4 regions of the Streptomyces sp. NPDC014656 genome follow, and region 3 is predicted to be linked to each of the others. Evidence: riboswitches for the same ligand, from Rfam matches in the RefSeq annotation. Region 3 holds a riboswitch; each other region holds the start of a gene.
What was found. Region 3 has a riboswitch for cyclic di-AMP ahead of ACF1ED_RS09770 (transglycosylase SLT domain-containing protein). Riboswitches for the same ligand answer to the same signal wherever they lie in the genome.
Positions count from the first base shown of each region.

Region 1 (4,241 bases), on a different contig from region 3:
AATGCGGCTACGTTCGCGCCAACGTTCGGCCCCACCCCGGCCGTCCCCGCAGTCCCCGCCGTCACGCGAAAGGCCCCGACATGCTTTCCGGAAACGGACGACACCGTCGACCCCGCCAGGCTCCCGCGCTCGTCGTCACCGCCGGAGTGACCGGATCCGCCCTGGCGCTGCCGCTGCTCGCCACCGGCTCCGCCTCCGCCGCCGACGCGGCCACCTGGGACCGGGTCGCCGCCTGCGAGTCCGGCGGCCAGTGGAGCGCCAACTTCGGCAACGGCGCGTACGGCGGCCTCCAGATGACCCAGGAGGCGTGGGAGCGGCACGGCGGACTCGCGTACGCCCCCAGCCCGGACCTCGCCAGCCGCGCCCAGCAGATCGCGATCGCCGACAAGGCGCTCGCCTCCGGCAGCACCGACTGGGCCACCTGCGCCCCCATCGCGGGCCTGGAGAACGACGGCAGGGCCACCGGCGTCCAGCCGGGCCCCGCCGTCCAGCAGGAGGACGAGGGCGGAGTGGCGCCCGAGTCGAACCGGACCGGCGGCACGGCCGCCTCCACGGCGCCGGAGCGGACGCCCGAGGCGCGCGAGGAGACGGCGGGGGCCACGGAGGAGGCGGAGGCCGTCACCACCCCGGCGAAGCCCGCCGCGCCGGCCACGCCCACCGCGCCCACCGGCTCCGCCACGACCCCGGCCCCCACGGGCACCGGCACGGCCACGCCGCCGCCGGCGGACACCGCCCCGACCGCCCCCGGCAGCACCGCGCCGGACGCTCCGGACGCCTCCACGGGCACGCCCGGCGCCCCCGGTACCCCCGTCACGCCCCCGGACGCCTCGGAGACCCCCCTGGCGCCCACCACCCCCGTGGCCCCCGGTACGGACGGGGCCGCGGACGGGACTGACGTGTCGTCGGCCACGCCCGGCTCGGGCAAGCACCGGGGCGAGGCCGCCCCGGAGGAAACCGACGTAACGGACACGCACGTGGAATCCGGTCGTCATGCCGCAGCAGCGGACAAGGTCTCCTCAACCGCCGTCAACACGGACGCAAGTGACGCCTACACCGTGCGGCCGGGTGACAGCCTGTCGGAGATTGCGCGGGAGAACGACCTCGCCGGCGGCTGGGACGCCCTCTATGACGCCAACCGTCGGACGGTCGGGGCCGACCCGGATCTCATCCTCCCTGGTCAGAGCCTTGAGCTGACGGCCCCTCCGCTGGAGAAGTGAGGCCGTTTCAGGGGCGTATGTCCGATTTTGGGAAAGTGAGACATGGGTCTCTTCGTCCCAACTGGCGTGTCACGTCCGCAAACTTTGCTTCCGTCAGGCCCCACCTGCGCAAACGGGGCCTGATGGAGTGCAAGTAAGGGCGTTTTGTCCGTCGTGAGCCTCTTTGAACTTCGAGCACCTGTGTGTCTACGGTCGTCACCGCTCGCCACCGCGGGCCCCGTCGACCGAAACGCCGAGTCCTGCCGTCGGCCGTCGGGAACTGTCGTCGCGAAAGCGCCGCAGGCAGGAGTGGGGGACCCAAGGTTTGCGCCGGTCCCGGCCGTTGAGACAGACGGCCGGACGTCCGGCTAGGGGTGAAGCCGCGTGCAAGGACACGCGGCCGGGCGAACTCTTCAAGCCCGAACCCGACAGCTCACCTCACAGGCGTCGGTGAAGAGGAAACTCCATGCTGTTCTCCGGCACGGGCAAGCGCCGCCGTCCCTCCAAGGCCACTCGGGTCGTCGCCCTCGTCGGCGTCACCGGTGCGGCCGTCGCCGCCCCGCTGATGGCCGCCGGCACCGCCTCGGCCGCCACCGCCTCCGAGTGGGACCGCGTCGCCCAGTGCGAGTCCGGCGGCAACTGGTCGATCAACACCGGCAACGGTTACTACGGCGGCCTCCAGTTCTCGGCCTCCACCTGGGCCGCGTACGGCGGCACCGCCTACGCCCCCACCGCCAACCAGGCCAGCAAGTCGCAGCAGATCGCCGTCGCCGAGAAGGTCCTCGCGGGCCAGGGCAAGGGCGCGTGGCCGAGCTGCGGCGTGGGCCTCTCCGGCGCCTCCTACGACGGCGGCTCCGCCGAGGCGGCCGCTCCGCAGCAGAGCGCTCCGCAGCAGAGTGCCCCGCAGCAGAGCACCCCGAAGCGCTCCGCCGAGCAGCCCGCCAACCGCAGCGAGCAGCGCCAGGCCCCGCAGCGGAGCACCCAGGCCGCCCCGAAGGCCGCCGCCAAGAAGACCGTCACCACCCCCACCGGCAAGACGGTCAAGAAGGGCGACGGCGAGTACAAGGTCACGGCCGGCGACACCCTCAGCAAGATCGCCACGGCGCAGGGCGTCGAGGGCGGCTGGGCGAAGCTGTTCGAGCTCAACAAGGACGTCGTCGAGAACGCCGACCTGATCTACCCGGGCCAGCAGCTCCACCTGAAGTGAGCCCCGCGGCACCCGTGAGTCCGGCGGCTCACCGGTGCCCGGCGACCCTCCCGCGGTGACCACCCCGGTCCCGAGCCCCTTCCCCCGTGGCTCCGGACCGGGGTTCTGCCGTTACTGTCCAGTAGATACCGGGTCTTTCGTCCCCTGCTGCATGCTCTTGGGCCCTTTTTCGTCCCAGGGGACGGGCGGTCGGCTGGCCGGAGCGCCGGAGCCGGTTAGGCTCTTGTCGCAAGGCGAACGAGACCTTGCGACCCATGCGTCACACCTAGCGTCACATCCCAGAAGGAGATGCTCGTGCCGTCCATCGACGTCGTCGTAGCCCGGGAAATCCTGGACTCCCGAGGCAACCCCACGGTCGAGGTCGAGGTCGGCCTCGACGACGGCAGCACCGGCCGTGCTGCCGTGCCGTCCGGTGCCTCCACCGGTGCGTTCGAGGCCCTGGAGCTCCGCGACGGTGACCAGAACCGCTACCTCGGCAAGGGTGTCGAGAAGGCCGTCCTCGCCGTCATCGAGCAGATCGGCCCGGAGCTCGTCGGCTACGACGCCACCGAGCAGCGCCTGATCGACCAGGCCATGTTCGACCTGGACGCCACCCCGGACAAGTCGTCGCTCGGCGCCAACGCCATCCTCGGCGTCTCCCTCGCCGTCGCGCACGCCGCCTCCGAGGCCAGCGACCTCCCCCTCTTCCGCTACCTGGGCGGCCCGAACGCGCACCTGCTGCCCGTTCCGATGATGAACATCCTCAACGGTGGGTCGCACGCCGACTCCAACGTCGACATCCAGGAGTTCATGATCGCCCCGATCGGCGCGGAGTCCTTCTCCGAGGCGCTGCGCTGGGGCACCGAGGTCTACCACACCCTCAAGTCCGTCCTGAAGACCAAGGGCCTCTCCACCGGCCTCGGCGACGAGGGCGGCTTCGCCCCGAACCTCGGCTCCAACCGTGAGGCGCTCGACCTCATCCTGGAGGCCATCAAGCAGGCCGGCTACGTGCCCGGCAAGGACGTCGCCCTCGCCCTGGACGTCGCCGCCTCCGAGTTCTACAAGGACGGCAAGTACCTCTTCGAGGGCAAGGAGCGCTCCGCCGCCGAGATGACGGAGTACTACGAGGAGCTCGTCTCCGCGTACCCGCTCGTCTCCATCGAGGACCCGCTGTTCGAGGACGACTGGGCCGGCTGGAACGTCATCACCGAGAAGCTGGGCGACAAGGTCCAGCTCGTCGGCGACGACCTCTTCGTCACCAACCCCGAGCGCCTCGCCCGCGGCATCGAGGAGAAGTCCGCCAACGCCCTCCTGGTGAAGGTCAACCAGATCGGCTCGCTGACCGAGACCCTCGACGCCGTCGAGCTCGCCCAGCGCAGCGGCTTCAAGTGCATGATGTCCCACCGCTCCGGCGAGACCGAGGACGTCACCATCGCCGACCTCGCCGTCGCCACCAACTGCGGCCAGATCAAGACCGGCGCCCCGGCCCGCTCCGAGCGCGTCGCCAAGTACAACCAGCTGCTGCGCATCGAGGAGATCCTCGACGACGCCGCCGTCTACGCCGGCCGCAGCGCCTTCCCGCGCTTCAAGGGCTGATCGCGGGGGCCGACCGGCCCCGGCACCGCAGTTCCGTCCGTCCCCGCACCCGGTCCCGTACCGTGTGCGGGGACGTACGTGTGACAGGGGAGGCGACACCGCATGGCCGTGAAGAACGGGGACCGGTTCTCCACCGCGACCCGGATCAGGCTGCTCGGCGAGCAGACCGCGGCCCGCGTCTACCGCTCCCAGACCCGCCGCCAGGCCCGGCGCTCCCGGCTCACCGGCCGCGCCGCCTTCCTCGCCCTGGTCGTCTGCTCCCT
Region 1 is NZ_JBIBZN010000010.1:55,846-60,086, reverse strand. It holds gene ACF1ED_RS22430 (transglycosylase family protein) at 147-1,217, shown strand; cyclic di-AMP (ydaO/yuaA leader) riboswitch at 1,482-1,658, shown strand; gene ACF1ED_RS22425 (transglycosylase family protein) at 1,663-2,403, shown strand; gene eno (phosphopyruvate hydratase) at 2,692-3,978, shown strand; gene ACF1ED_RS22415 (septum formation initiator family protein) at 4,081-4,241, shown strand, end outside.
Region 1: it holds a riboswitch for cyclic di-AMP, as region 3 does, so the genes downstream of both, ACF1ED_RS22425 (transglycosylase family protein) here and ACF1ED_RS09770 (transglycosylase SLT domain-containing protein) in region 3, are expected to answer to the same signal.

Region 2 (4,241 bases), on a different contig from region 3:
GTGGCGACGACGATGTCGGAGCGGTTGCCGCGGGAGGCCAGCCAGCGGCCGATGATCGTCTCGGACTCCCCGCCCTCGTTGCCCTCGACCCACTCGGAATAGACATCGGCGGTATCCACGAAATTGCCGCCCGCGGCCGCGTAGGCGTCGAGGACGGCGAAGGACCGCTCCTCGTCGGCGCTCCAGCCGAAGACGTTGCCGCCGAGGGCGAGCGGGAAGACGCGCAGGTCGGAAGTGCCCAGCGGGCGCAGGGGTGAGGTCATGACGACCCCAACCACCTGCGCCGCCGGGCGTATTCCGGTCGGGGAGCCTGAACCCCGGCCGGAAGAACTCCACGGTTCGGGGTCAGACGGACAGGCCCTTGGAACGCAGCCACTCCGCCGGGTCGATGCCCGAGCCGTCGGGGGTGTGGACCTCCATGTGGAGGTGCGGGCCGGTGACGTTGCCGGTGGCGCCGACGCGGCCGATGGTCTCGCCGGTGGTGACGGTCTGGCCGGCGGCGACGGTCATCGAGGAGAGGTGGCAGTACCAGACCTCGGTGCCGTCCTCCAGCTCCAGGACGATGCGGTAGCCGTACGAGCCGGACCAGCCCGCCGACTTGATCGTGCCGCCGTGCACCGCCTTGAGCGGGGTGCCGGTGGGCGCGGCGAAGTCGAGGCCGGTGTGGTAGCCGGAGGACCACATCGAACCGGACTGCATGTAGGTCGAGGTGAGCGTGTACGAGGAGAGCGGCATGGAGTAGCTGGCGGCCAGCTTGGCGAGCCGCTCGGCCTCCGCCTTCTCGGCGGCGATGCGCTCGGCCTCGGCCTTCTCGGCGGCGAGCCGCTCCGCCTCCGCCTTGGCCTTCGCCTCGGCCTCGGCCTTCGCGGCGGCGTCCGCCTGGGCCTTGGCGTCGGCGGCGGCCTTCTCCGCGGCGGCCTTCTCGGCGGCCAGCTTCTCGGCGGCGACGGCGGCCTGCTGCTGCTGTTCGGCCTGCTGGAGGATGCGGGCGCGCAGGGCCTCGCCGGCGTCGGCGGCGGAGGCGGTGCGCTCCTCCGTGGCGGTGGCCGCGCCGGCGGCGGTGTCGGCCGGGGCGTTGTACGTGATCGAGGTCAGCGGCTTCGCGGCGGCGCCGCCCGCCGCGACCGGCGCGGAGTCCCGCGCCGGGGCGGTCTCCTCGTCGTCGCCGAGGAGGTCGCCGAAGCCCGGCAGGTCGTGGGCGTCCGGCAGGCCCAGGTCGGGGAGGTCCGGGAGCGAGATCGCGACCGGGGGCTTCTCCTGCGCGGTGGCGAGGCCGCCCGCGCCGACGGCGGCGATGACGCCGACGCCGAGGACGGTGGAGGAGCGGGCGAAGTTGGAGCGCTGCTTCACGACGCGGTGCCGGCCGCCGGAGCGGTTCTCGGCGCGCAGGGAGCCCTCGGTCGGGTTCCACTCGCCGGGCGCGGGGGTGAAGGAGGCGGTGTCGTACGCGTCCGGCGCGAAGCCGTCCGGGTCGTCCGCTCCGACGGCACCCGGGCCGCCGAACGGTTCGAAGGGGGCACCGGGTACGGGGGTGTTGGACGCCACGGAGGCGCGCTCCTTTCCTTCCTTCTCGCCTACCGGGTTAGCTGACGGGTTCGGAGCAGGAAGGTCTCCTACGGGCGTGTTCGCACGGGGGGTGTGCGAGGGGCCCGATTCACCCCAAGGGTTGGTTCCCCGGTTCCCTTGCGGGATTCGGCGCGTGCGCACGGAGCCGTCTCTTGCGACGGCTGGGACGACCGCGCTGCGTTATCGAACGTTAATAGACACGACGGTCCGATTCCAAGCCGTTCCCCTTGATCATTCATTGAATTGGCAGGAATTCGCCCGAGTTGAGCCCCCTTCAGTGAGGCACGGCCAAACCCGCCGGATCTGACGTTATGTCAATTGTTATCTCTGCGGCACCTGGTGACCACACACGGTGACGGCGCTCTCCCGGGCCCCGGTCAGTGGGGCGCCGGCCCCGGCGGCACCACCGGCATCGTCCGCCGCCGCTCCGGCGCCCCGGCCGCCGGCCGGCTCACCGCGAGCAGCGCCATGTCGTCCGTCGAACCGCCGCCGGTGTGCCGCCGCACGTCGTCCACGAGCGCGTCGAGCAGCTCCTCCGGCCCCGGGAAGACCGCCCCCGCGAGCCGGGCCGCCGGATCGTAGAAGACGCCGTGCCCGTCCCGCGCCTCCGACAGGCCGTCCGTGTAGAAGAGCAGCGTCGCGCCCGGCGGGTACGGCCGCTCGTCGGCCCGGTCCGGCCAGACCGACAGCTCCCCCATCCCGAGCGGCAGCGCCGGCTCGGCCGGCTCGGCCGCCTCCAGGCGCCCGTCCCCGTACAGCAGCAGCGGCGGCGGGTGCCCCCGGTTCACGATCCGTACGACCCCGCCCTCGCGCGGGACCTCGGCGATCACCGCCGTCGTGAACCCCTCGAAGGCGTCGAGCCCCTCGCGCCGGGTCCCCTCCCGCGTGAGGGCCCGCTCGAGCCGCTGCGCCACCCCCTCCAGGGTCGCCTCCTGCTCGGCGGCCTCCCGGAAGGAGCCGATGACCACGGCCACCGCCTCCACCGCGTCCATCCCCTTGCCCCGCACGTCCCCGACCACCAGGCGCACCCCGTAGGGGGTGTCCTGCACCGCGAACAGGTCGCCGCCGATGAACGCGTCCGCCTGCGCCGCCTCGTACCGCGCCGCGCACTGCAGCCCCGCGATCCGCTCCGCCGGCATCGGCAGCACCGCCCGCTGCGCCGCCTCCGCGATCACCCGCGCCGAGGCGAGCCGCTCCCCGCTGCGCCGCACCACCAGGTTGACCAGCATCGCCAGCGCCGAGACGGTCACCACCGTCAGGGTCTCGGTGAGCGAGGGCACGTCGGAGAGCGTCCGGTTGTAGGCGTGCAGCCCGACCGATGCGAGGATCGCCGCGATCCCGGTCAGCAGGGTCGTGAGCCGGGAGAAGAACGGCGCGGCGATCAGCGGGGCGGCGGAGAAGAGCGGCGCCGCCGTGTAGGCGGGTGGGGTGAGCAGGTCGAAGACCACCCCGCCCACGATGATCAGCGGCGGCAGCGCCCGCAGGAACCTCCGGGCGGCCCCGTAGGGGGCCGACGAGGGTTGCGGCTCGCGCCCGTAGAGCCCCTGGGGCACGGCGGAGCGGACGGCGCGACCGCCGGGCCGCTCGCCCCGCCGCCCACCGCCCGCCGCTCCCCGAGGCTGCGCCACCTGAGTACTCCTGACCGGTCGGGGCCCGCCACCGGGCCGTGCGGGCCGGGCCGGGACCCGCGACCGCACACCCTCCAGGGTCCCCGCCCCGGCGCCGGGCGGCGACCGGCGGGGGGCCGACCGGCGTACGCGAGCGGCGCGCGGACGGGTCCGGCGCCGTGGCCGCCCCCGCTCACTCCGTACGGAGCCGCCCGCCCCTCCCCAGCGCCGCGACCGCCGCCGCGCAGCCCAGGCCGACGGCGCAGAGCGCCAGCCACGGCACCGCCGTCCAGCCCGTGACGTCGAGCAGCACGCCCGTACCGAGGTTCCCGAGGGTGATGCCGATCCCGCACACGGTGTTGTAGAGCCCGTAGTGGGTGGCCACCCAGCGCCCCCGGGAGAGGGCGACGACGGTGTCCATCTCGTACGGGTAGAGCACCGCGTTCGCCACCGCGAGGACCGCCGCGCACAGCAGCAGCGCCGGCGTGCCCCGGCCGAGCGCGGCCGGCAGCAGGAAGGCGCCGCCCATCAGCGCCAGGCCGAGGACGAGGCTCCGCTCGCGGGAGAGCCGGGCCGCGCACCAGGCGGTGATCCGCAGCTGCCCGGTGAGCGCGACGAGCGCGGAGACCACGAAGAGCGCGGTCGTCACGCCCGTGCCGCCCGCCGCGAGCGGCAGCGCCAGGTAGACCTGGAAGGAGAGGACGTACGAGCCGGTCATGGCGAGCGAGAAGAGCCAGAAGACCCGGTTGCCGAGGACGGTGCGCAGCTGGCCCCGGGTCCCGCCGTCCCCGCCGTCCCCGCCGTCCTTCCGCGGCGGCCGGCCGCCGCCCGCCGAGGCGGGCAGGTGCCGCAGCTGGACGAGGGTCAGCCCCAGGAAGAGCAGGGCCGCGACCAGGCACGTCAGCCGGAACGACACCCCGGTGAGCGCCACCCCGGCCAGCGGGCCGAGCAGGATGCCCGCCTGGTAGTAGGCGTTGAACAGCGCGAAGGCCTCCACCCGGCGCTCCTCCCCCGCCTCCGCCGCCAGGCACGCGCGGACGGCCGGGTTGAAGAGCGCGCCCGCGAGGC
Region 2 is NZ_JBIBZN010000015.1:21,407-25,647, forward strand. It holds gene ACF1ED_RS28660 (aldo/keto reductase) at 1-263, opposite strand, end outside; gene ACF1ED_RS28665 (M23 family metallopeptidase) at 346-1,545, opposite strand; cyclic di-AMP (ydaO/yuaA leader) riboswitch at 1,557-1,708, opposite strand; gene ACF1ED_RS28670 (PP2C family protein-serine/threonine phosphatase) at 1,944-3,194, opposite strand; gene ACF1ED_RS28675 (MFS transporter) at 3,367-4,241, opposite strand, start outside.
Region 2: it holds a riboswitch for cyclic di-AMP, as region 3 does, so the genes downstream of both, ACF1ED_RS28665 (M23 family metallopeptidase) here and ACF1ED_RS09770 (transglycosylase SLT domain-containing protein) in region 3, are expected to answer to the same signal.

Region 3 (4,241 bases):
GTGAGCTGGAAGGTCTACCAGAACGCCCAGGACAACTACGGCGACAACGGCCTCGCCTACTTCAAGAGGTTCGCCGACGCCCGGCCCGGCGACCCGCTGCACGACCGGGGCATGGCCTCGGTCCCGAAGGTCACCGGCTCGACCCCGGACGACATCGCCGCCGCGATCCGCGCCGACGTCCTCGCCGGGACGCTGCCGCGGGTGTCGTGGGTGGTGGCGAACGAGGCGTTCTCCGAGCACCCGTACGCCCCTCCCGGCGACGGCGCCCACTTCGTCGACCTGGTCTACCGCGCCCTGACGGCGAACCCCGAGGTCTTCGACTCGACCGTGATGATCCTCAACTACGACGAGAACGACGGCTTCTTCGACCACGTGCCGCCGCCCGTCGCCCCGCCCGGCACCCCGGGCGAGTACCTCGACGGCGCACCGATCGGCCTGGGCTTCCGGGTCCCCATGCTGGTCATGTCGCCGTGGACGCGCGGCGGCTGGGTCAGCTCGGAGGTCTTCGACCACACCTCGGTGCTCCGCTTCCTGGAGACCTGGACCGCCGCCCTCGGCACCCCGGCGGCCTGCCCGAACATCAGCGCCTGGCGGCGGAAGGTGACCGGCGACCTCACCGGCGTCTTCGACTTCGCCCATCCGGTGTACGGGGTCCCCGCCGGCCTCCCGTCGACGGCGAAGGTCATCGGCATGTCCACCTGCGGCCCGCTCCCTAACCCCGTGCCGCAGAACAACGCGCTGCCCGTCCAGGAGTCCGGCACCCGCCCGGCGCGGGCCCTGCCCTACCAGCCGAACGGCAACCTCGACCGCTTCGAGTTCGGCGCGGCGGGCAAGATCCTCGCCTGGTTCTCCATGACCAACCAGGGCCCGCAGGCCCGGCGGGCCGCCCACTTCTCGATCCACCCGCACCAGCACCGGGACACCGCGGCCTGGCAGTACACGGTCGACCCCGGGGCCACCGCCACCGACTACTTCAACATCGGACTCGGTTCGGGCTCGGGGAAGTACGACCTGTCGATGATGGGCCCGAACCGCTTCCTGCGCCGGTTCGTCGGCGACGCCTCCAAGGCCGGCAGGGCGATCGAGGTGGCGGCGCGCTTCGCCGCCGGACCCGGCACCGGGAAGACGGCGATCTGGTTCGCGCTGACCAACGCCTCCGCCGGTCCGGTCACCTTCACCATCCGCTCCGACGCCTACCGCGCGGACGGTCCGTGGACGTACACCGTCCCGGCGGGCTCCACCCGCGAGGACCACTTCGACGCGGTGGCGCACCAGGACGGCTGGTACGACTTCACGATCCTGGCCGACGTCGACGGCACCTGGTCGCGCCGCTACACCGGCCACATCGAGACGGGGGCGCCGAGCGTCACCGGCTGACCGCTCCGGCGCGCGCCCTCACCGCCCGGCCAGGGCCGCGCGCCGGATCGTGGCGTCGAGGAGCCCGAGCGCGTCCTGGGCGGTGCGGCCCGGGGCGCGGTTCCAGGGGCCGATGAGCCCGTGCCACCCGCGGGACCTCAGCTCGGCCATGATCCAGGCGCCGGCCTCGTTCATGGTGGACGCGCTGCCGTGGCCGAGCCGGTGGGCGGCGAGCAGGGCGCCGCAGAGACACCGGGCGCCCCGCGCGTCGCGCAGCTTGTACGGCGTGTTCTGCCAGCCCCATTCGGTCAGCACCCGGCGGGCGTAGGCCAGGTGGACGGAGGGGCGCACGTCGGAGCGGCCGATCCCGCGCCAGACGTGCAGCCGGTCCGGGAGGACGGCCCCGATCCGGCCGGGCAGGGGGCGCTCGGCGGGCGGGACCGGAGGCAGCGCGCCGAGCGCGTCGGCGACCAGCCGGTCCACGGGGACGGTGAGCAGGCTCCGCCACGCCTCGGGGGCGGGAGCGGGCGGCGGCGGGAGCGCGGACGGGAGCAGGTGCTCCCGGGCGGCGCTCTCGTAGAGGCGGGCCGCCTCCCGGTCGAGCGCGTCGGGGTCGCGCAGCAGGGCAGGGGATGACATTCCCCCATCATGAGCAGGAAATGTCTGGTTTGCGACTTATGTACCGCTCGTGTCGACCACCCCTTCCGTCGCGCGAGAATGATGCATTACGCCGCAGAATTCCCCGAAATGCATGAGCCGCCCTATTCGGACATTGCACACCTCGTGACGCGACTCACTTTCCCCCGGCCCGCGGCACTCCCCCTTCCAGCACGAGCCGTGTGCCGCAAGGGATTCCCCGGGGCGCACCGGAACGTTCGATCTTGAATTCCACCGATTCGATCTCCACCACCCCTTTTCCCGCGCATTCGCATCTTGTTCCCGCCCGCATTTCTCGCCTACGGTCACCTCCATTCGAGCGGATCGCCGAATCCTGCCACCGCCCGAAAGACCTCCCATTTCACCCGACGGCAGGAGCGGGGGACCCACCACACCGCCGGTCCGGCGCCACCGGAACGGCTCGGGGTGAAGCCGCGTGCGCGCGGCCGGACAGCTCCAGTCCGAACCCGACAGCTCACCTCGCAGGCGCCGGAGAGGAAACCGCCATGGCCGCTCACGGCAAGCACCGCCGCCCCCGACGCCGCCCCGTCTCCCGAGGTCTCGCCTTCGCGGGCACCGGCGGAGTCGCCCTCGCCCTGCCGCTGGTCGTGCCCGCCGCGGCCGGCGCCGCACCCCTCCCCGAGTCCGCCGCGCCGGCCGCCGCCGTCGCCGCCCCGACCGTGCGGACCGCCGCCGTCACGAAGGCGCCTGCCGCTCCCGCCGCCACCCGCGCGTACACCGTGGTGAAGGGCGACTCGCTTTCCCTGATCGCCCACCGAAAGGGAATTCAGGGCGGCTGGCAGTCGCTTTACCAGGCGAACAGGACGGCCGTGGGTGACAATCCGTCACTCATTCACCCCGGTCTCGAACTGACGATTCGTCGGGATTCCGCGAAGGCCGCTCCGGCACCCGAGCGGACGGCACCGAAGAGCGCCGCGAAGCCCGCCTCCGCCGGTTCGGCCGAACGGGCGAGCCGCTCCTCCGCCCGCGCGGCGGTCCCCGCCGTGCAGACCCAGACCCAGACCCAGGCCCGGCCGGTCGCCGTCCGGGCCGCGGCCCCCGCCGCCGCCCCGCGGTACGGCGACAACCTCGACGGCTGGATCCGCGAGTCGCTGGACGTCATGGCCCGCTACGGCATCCCCGGCTCGTACGACGGCATCCTCCGCAACGTCATGCGCGAGTCCTCCGGCAACCCCCGCGCCGTCAACCTCTGGGACTCCAACGCCGCGAAGGGCACCCCCTCGAAGGGCCTGCTCCAGGTCATCGACCCGACGTTCTCGGCCTACCACGTGCCGGGCACCTCGCTCGACCCGTACGACCCGGTCGCGAACATCACCGCCGCCTGCAACTACGCGGCCGACCGGTACGGCTCCATCGACAACGTCAATGGCGCCTACTGATCCCGCCCGTTCGCGGCCGCCCCGAAGTGGCCGGTGAACCAGTCCGCGGCGAGCGCCGCCACCTCCTCCAGGGCCCCCGGCTCCTCGAAGAGGTGGCCGGCGCCCGGCACGACCTCCAGCCGGTTCTCGCAGCGCAGCAGCGCCCCGGCCCGCCGGTTGAGGTCCAGGACGAGCCCGTCGCTCCCGCCGACGACCAGCAGGGTCGGGGCCCGGACCTCAGCGAGCCGCTCCCCCGCCAGATCCGGCCGGCCGCCCCGGGACACCACGGCGGCCACGTCATCGCCCGGTTCCGCCGCCGCCCACAACGCGGCGGCGGCGCCCGTACTCGCCCCGAAGTAGCCGCGCGGCAGGCCCCCGGTACCGGACCACCCGGCCGACCAGGCGGCGGCGCGGCCGAGCCGCCCGGCGAGCAGCGGGGTGTCGAAGACCCGCGCCCTGTCGGCGGCCTCGGCCTCCGTGAGCAGGTCGAAGAGGAGCGTCCCCAGCCCCGCCCGGTTCAGGGCCTCGGCCACCGCGCGGTTCCGGGGGCTGTGCCGGCCGCTGCCGCTGCCGTGCGCGAAGAGGACGAGCCCGGCCGCCCCGTCGGGCAGCGCCAGGTCACCCGGCAGCACCGGTCCGCCGGCCGGGATCCGCACCGCCGTGTGCCGGACCACCGGGCCGTGCGCCGCCCGGCTCCGGTCGAGCCGGTCCACCACCTCGGCGTCCGGCGTCTGCCCGAACTCGCGGTAGAACTGCCCGACCGCGTGGAACCCCTCCGGGGTGTGGACGGCGACCGTCTCGTCGGCCTCGCCCCCGAGCCGGTCCGTCCAGCCGTACGGCGCCACCGGC
Region 3 is NZ_JBIBZN010000003.1:552,239-556,479, forward strand. It holds gene ACF1ED_RS09760 (phosphocholine-specific phospholipase C) at 1-1,377, shown strand, start outside; gene ACF1ED_RS09765 (hypothetical protein) at 1,396-1,995, opposite strand; cyclic di-AMP (ydaO/yuaA leader) riboswitch at 2,329-2,515, shown strand; gene ACF1ED_RS09770 (transglycosylase SLT domain-containing protein) at 2,520-3,413, shown strand; gene ACF1ED_RS09775 (phosphoribosyltransferase family protein) at 3,407-4,241, opposite strand, start outside.

Region 4 (4,241 bases), on a different contig from region 3:
TCGCTGCCGATGCTGCTGGCCCTCGCCCGTATCTACGGTACGACGGTCGCCGAGCTGCTCGGGGAGGCCCCGCCCGAACGCGACCCGGTGATCCGGGCCGGCCGCTCCGATCCGGTCGAGGCCGACGGCTGGGTCTACCGGCAGGCCGGCGGCGCCGGCCGGGCCATGCAGTGCCTGCGCGTCCACGTGCCGTACGCCACCCGGGCCGACATCGTGCGCGTCCACCCCGGCGAGGAGTGGCTGCACGTCCTCGAAGGACAGGTCCGGCTCGCCCTCGGCGAGACCGTGCACCTCCTCGACCCCGGCGACAGCGCGCACTTCGACTCGCTCACCCCGCACCGGATCGGCGCGGCCGGCCGCGCCGGCGCCGAGGTGCTGTTCGTCCACACGCTCCTGCAGAGCCCCGCCGCCGAACTGTGCCTGGGCGGCGGCGCCCCGCACCCCCGCTGAGCCCCGAAGGGTTGGCCGAGATGTCCGAGAAGTCAGTCAAGTCCGTGAAGTCCGCAGCGGTCACCGGCGAAGAGCGCGGCGAGGGGAAGTTCCCCAAGGGGCTGGTGCTCCGCCTCTTCGCCTACCTGATCGCCGGTCACCTCTTCGCCGGTTTCCTCTACCTGCTCTTCATGCTCGGCGGCCAGAACCAGTAGCCGCCGCGGCCGGGACCGGCGGCGGCCGGGGCGCGCGGGCTCACGCCTCGGTGAGGAACCGCTCCCGCAGCCGCTCGCGGGTCCCGGGCGCCAGCTTCAGCCCCTCCGAGAGGTAGGCGTCGACGGAGCCCCAGGTCGCGTCGATCGTCTCGAAGGCGGCCCGCAGGTACTCCACCCGCGCGTCGAAGAGCGGGCTCAGCAGCTCCATCACCTCGGGCGTCATCGCGTCCCGGGCGGTGGGGCTGCGGCGCACCTTGTAGCGGCGGTGGGGGGCGTCGGACTTCACGTAGTCCGCCTCGATGGCCGCGCGCTCCACGCCCAGCGCGAGCAGGGTGATCGCGATCGAGAGCCCGGCGCGGTCCTTGCCGGCCGCGCAGTGCATCAGGGCGGGGACGGACTCCCCGGCCAGCGAGTGCAGGACCCGGCTGTGCTCGGCGGTCCGCTCCACGACCATCCGGCGGTACGAGGAGGTCATCCGCTCCGCCGCCCTGCCGTCGCCCAGCAGGCCCCGCAGCGTGTCGAGGTCGCCCTCGCGGACCATCCGCCAGAACTCCTTGCCGTCGGCCGGGTCGCTCAGGGGTATGTTCACGTTCCGTACGCCCGGGAGCTCGACGTCCGGCCCCTCCACCTTGGCGTCCGCGGCGTTGCGGAAGTCGAAGATGGTGTGCAGGCCGAGGCCGGCGAGGAAGGCCGCGTCGGACTCGGTGGCGTCGGCGAGGTGGCCGCTGCGGAAGAGGGCGCCGGGCCGGACGGTCCGCCCGTCGGTGGTCGGCAGGCCGCCCACGTCCCGGAAGTTGCGGACCTCCGCGAGCTCGGGCTCGCCGGGTTCGAGGGGCTGGACCTGCGGCAACTGCTGCGTCACGGATGCTCCTGGGGGTAGGTGTCGGGGGACCGGGACGAGGTCGGTTCCCCCCGCAATCATCCCGGCGCGCGGGGCGCGGCGCACCCCCCTGGCCGGTAATGGGCGATCTGTCCGTATTCGTGTGACTTGGCGTAAGGCGCCCTGGTTGAGGGGGAGATGGGATTCCGTGCGTGAGCAGGGTCATAGAGGTGACGGATCGTGCCCGACCGCCCGGTCCAACCACCCTCCCTGAAAAGGGATTCGAGGGATCGTCATCGACGGAGGGTGACCGGAATTCCGGGCCCGAAGATCGCCCCGGAATGCCCGGGGAATTCCGCGGCTTGTTCGCGCCGACCCCGCTCGTCTAGCGTCGCCGTCAATCCGGTCGGACCGCCTAGTCCTGCCACCGCCCGGAATTCGATCCCATCCCGACGTGGCAGGAGCGGGGGACCCAGGGAAGTACGCCGGTCCCGCGACGCAGGACGGCTAGGGGTGAAGCCGCGTGGACGCGCGGCCGGACATCTCCAGTCCGAACCCGACAGCTCACCTCGCAGGCGCCGGAGAGGAATTCGCCATGCCCGCGAACGGTAAGCACCGCCGCAAGAAGTCCACCCTCCTCACCCGTGGCCTCGTCGCCGCCGGCACCGGCGGCGCGGTCGTCGCCCTGCCGCTCATCGGCGCCACCGGCGCCCACGCCGCCGAGCAGGCCGCCCCGGCCGCCGCCTCCGGCGCCGTGGTGACCGCCGCCGCGCAGGTCCGGGCCCAGGCCGCCGCCGCGCCGGCCGCGCGGGCCGCCACCCCGACGACGTACTCCGTCGTCGCCGGCGACTACCTGTCCAAGATCGCCGCCGACCACGGCGTCGACGGCGGCTGGCAGAAGCTCTACGCCGACAACCGCAGGGTCGTGGGCGAGGACCCCTCGCTCATCCTCCCGGGCATGAAGCTCACCCTCGGCGGCAAGAACACCGCCAAGGCCGCCGCCCCCAAGGCCGCCGCCCCCGCGCAGGCCGCTCCCAAGGCCAAGGCGAAGGTCACGAAGAAGGCCGCGCCCGCCGGCGAGCAGACCCGCGCCTCGCGCTCCACCGAGCGCGCCGCCGCCCCGGCCGCCGCCCAGTCCTCCGGCTCCTCCGCGCAGGCCGCCTCCTCCGGCTGGGTCGCCCCGGTCTCCGGCGGCGTCTCCACGCCGTACCGCGCCTCCGGCTCCATGTGGTCCTCCGGCTACCACACCGGTGCCGACTTCATCGCCTCCTCCGGCACCACCGTCCGCGCCGTCGGCGCCGGCACGGTCGTCTCCGCCGGCTGGAGCGGCGCCTACGGCAACGAGGTCGTCATCAAGCACGCCGACGGCAACTACTCGCAGTACGCCCACCTCTCCTCCCTGGCCGTCTCCGCCGGCCAGTCGGTGAGCGGCGGCCAGCAGATCGGCCTCTCCGGCTCCACCGGCAACTCGACCGGCCCGCACCTGCACTTCGAGATCCGCACCTCGCCGAGCTACGGCGCGGACATCGACCCGCTGGCCTACCTGCGCCAGCACGGCGTCTCGATCTGACCCGTCCGGCCCCACGGCCGTCCGAAGGCCCGGCACCCTGGTGCCGGGCCTTCGCCCTATTCCGGCTTGGCAAATTCTTTATCGGTGGCATATGTCACCTGCCGTCAACCCTTCCTTACGGTCGCGTAGGTCACATCCGAAAAGGAAGGATGTGCTTTCGTGGCAGACGATTCGAGAGCAACAGACGAGAACGTGTTCGGGGCGGTCGGGGGATTCGGGTCGTACGCGGCGATCGGTGACAGCTTCACCGAGGGCGTCGGAGACCCGGGACCCGACGGGACCTACGTCGGCTGGGCGGACCGCTTCGCGGTGCTCCTCGCCGACCAGCTGCCGGACCCCGAGGAGTTCCGCTACGCCAACCTGGCGGTCCGCGGCCGCCTCCTCGACCAGATCGTGGCCGAGCAGGTCCCCCGGGCGAAGGAGCTCGCCCCCGACCTGGTCACCTTCTGCGCGGGCGGCAACGACATCATCCGCCCCGGCACCGACCCCGACGACGTCGCCGAGCGCTTCGAGCGGGCCGTGCGGGACCTCACCTCCGCCGTCGGCACCGTCATGGTGACCACCGGCTTCGACACCCGTGACGTGCCCGTGCTCAAGCACCTGCGCGGCAAGATCGCCACCTACACGGCCCACGTCCGCGCCATCGCCGACCGCTACGACTGCCCGGTCCTCGACCTGTGGTCGCTGCGGTCGGTCCAGGACCGGCGCGCCTGGGACGACGACCGGCTGCACCTCTCGCCCGAGGGCCACACCCGGGTCGCGCTGCGCGCCGCCCAGGTCCTCGGCCTGCCGGTGCCGGCCGACCCGGACCAGGCGTGGCCCCCGCTGCCCGCCCGGGGCCCGCTGGAGGTCCGCCGCGACGACATCCACTGGGCGCGCGAGTACCTGGTGCCGTGGATCGGGCGGCGGCTGCGCGGCGAGAGCTCCGGCGACCACGTCGAGGCCAAGCGCCCCGACCTCATGCCCCTGTAGCGTCCGTCCGGCCGGCGGGGATCCGCTCCAGGACCCCGCCGGCGAAGACGTCGTACAGCGGCAGCGACTCCAGGTGGACGTAGCCGATGTGGCAGTCGCAGACGGCGAGGGGGCAGGCCCGGGGCCGCAGCGCGGCACGGTACGAGCCGTCGTACAGGTTGCCCAGCTCGGCCCGGACGAAGTGGCAGCGCCGCACCGTCCCCTCGCCGTCCACCGACACCACCGACTCGCCGGT
Region 4 is NZ_JBIBZN010000001.1:279,046-283,286, forward strand. It holds gene ACF1ED_RS01395 (helix-turn-helix domain-containing protein) at 1-450, shown strand, start outside; gene ACF1ED_RS01400 (DUF6126 family protein) at 471-644, shown strand; gene ACF1ED_RS01405 (tyrosine-protein phosphatase) at 685-1,506, opposite strand; cyclic di-AMP (ydaO/yuaA leader) riboswitch at 1,898-2,055, shown strand; gene ACF1ED_RS01410 (peptidoglycan DD-metalloendopeptidase family protein) at 2,060-3,034, shown strand; gene ACF1ED_RS01415 (SGNH/GDSL hydrolase family protein) at 3,194-4,006, shown strand; gene ACF1ED_RS01420 (STM4011 family radical SAM protein) at 3,993-4,241, opposite strand, start outside.
Region 4: it holds a riboswitch for cyclic di-AMP, as region 3 does, so the genes downstream of both, ACF1ED_RS01410 (peptidoglycan DD-metalloendopeptidase family protein) here and ACF1ED_RS09770 (transglycosylase SLT domain-containing protein) in region 3, are expected to answer to the same signal.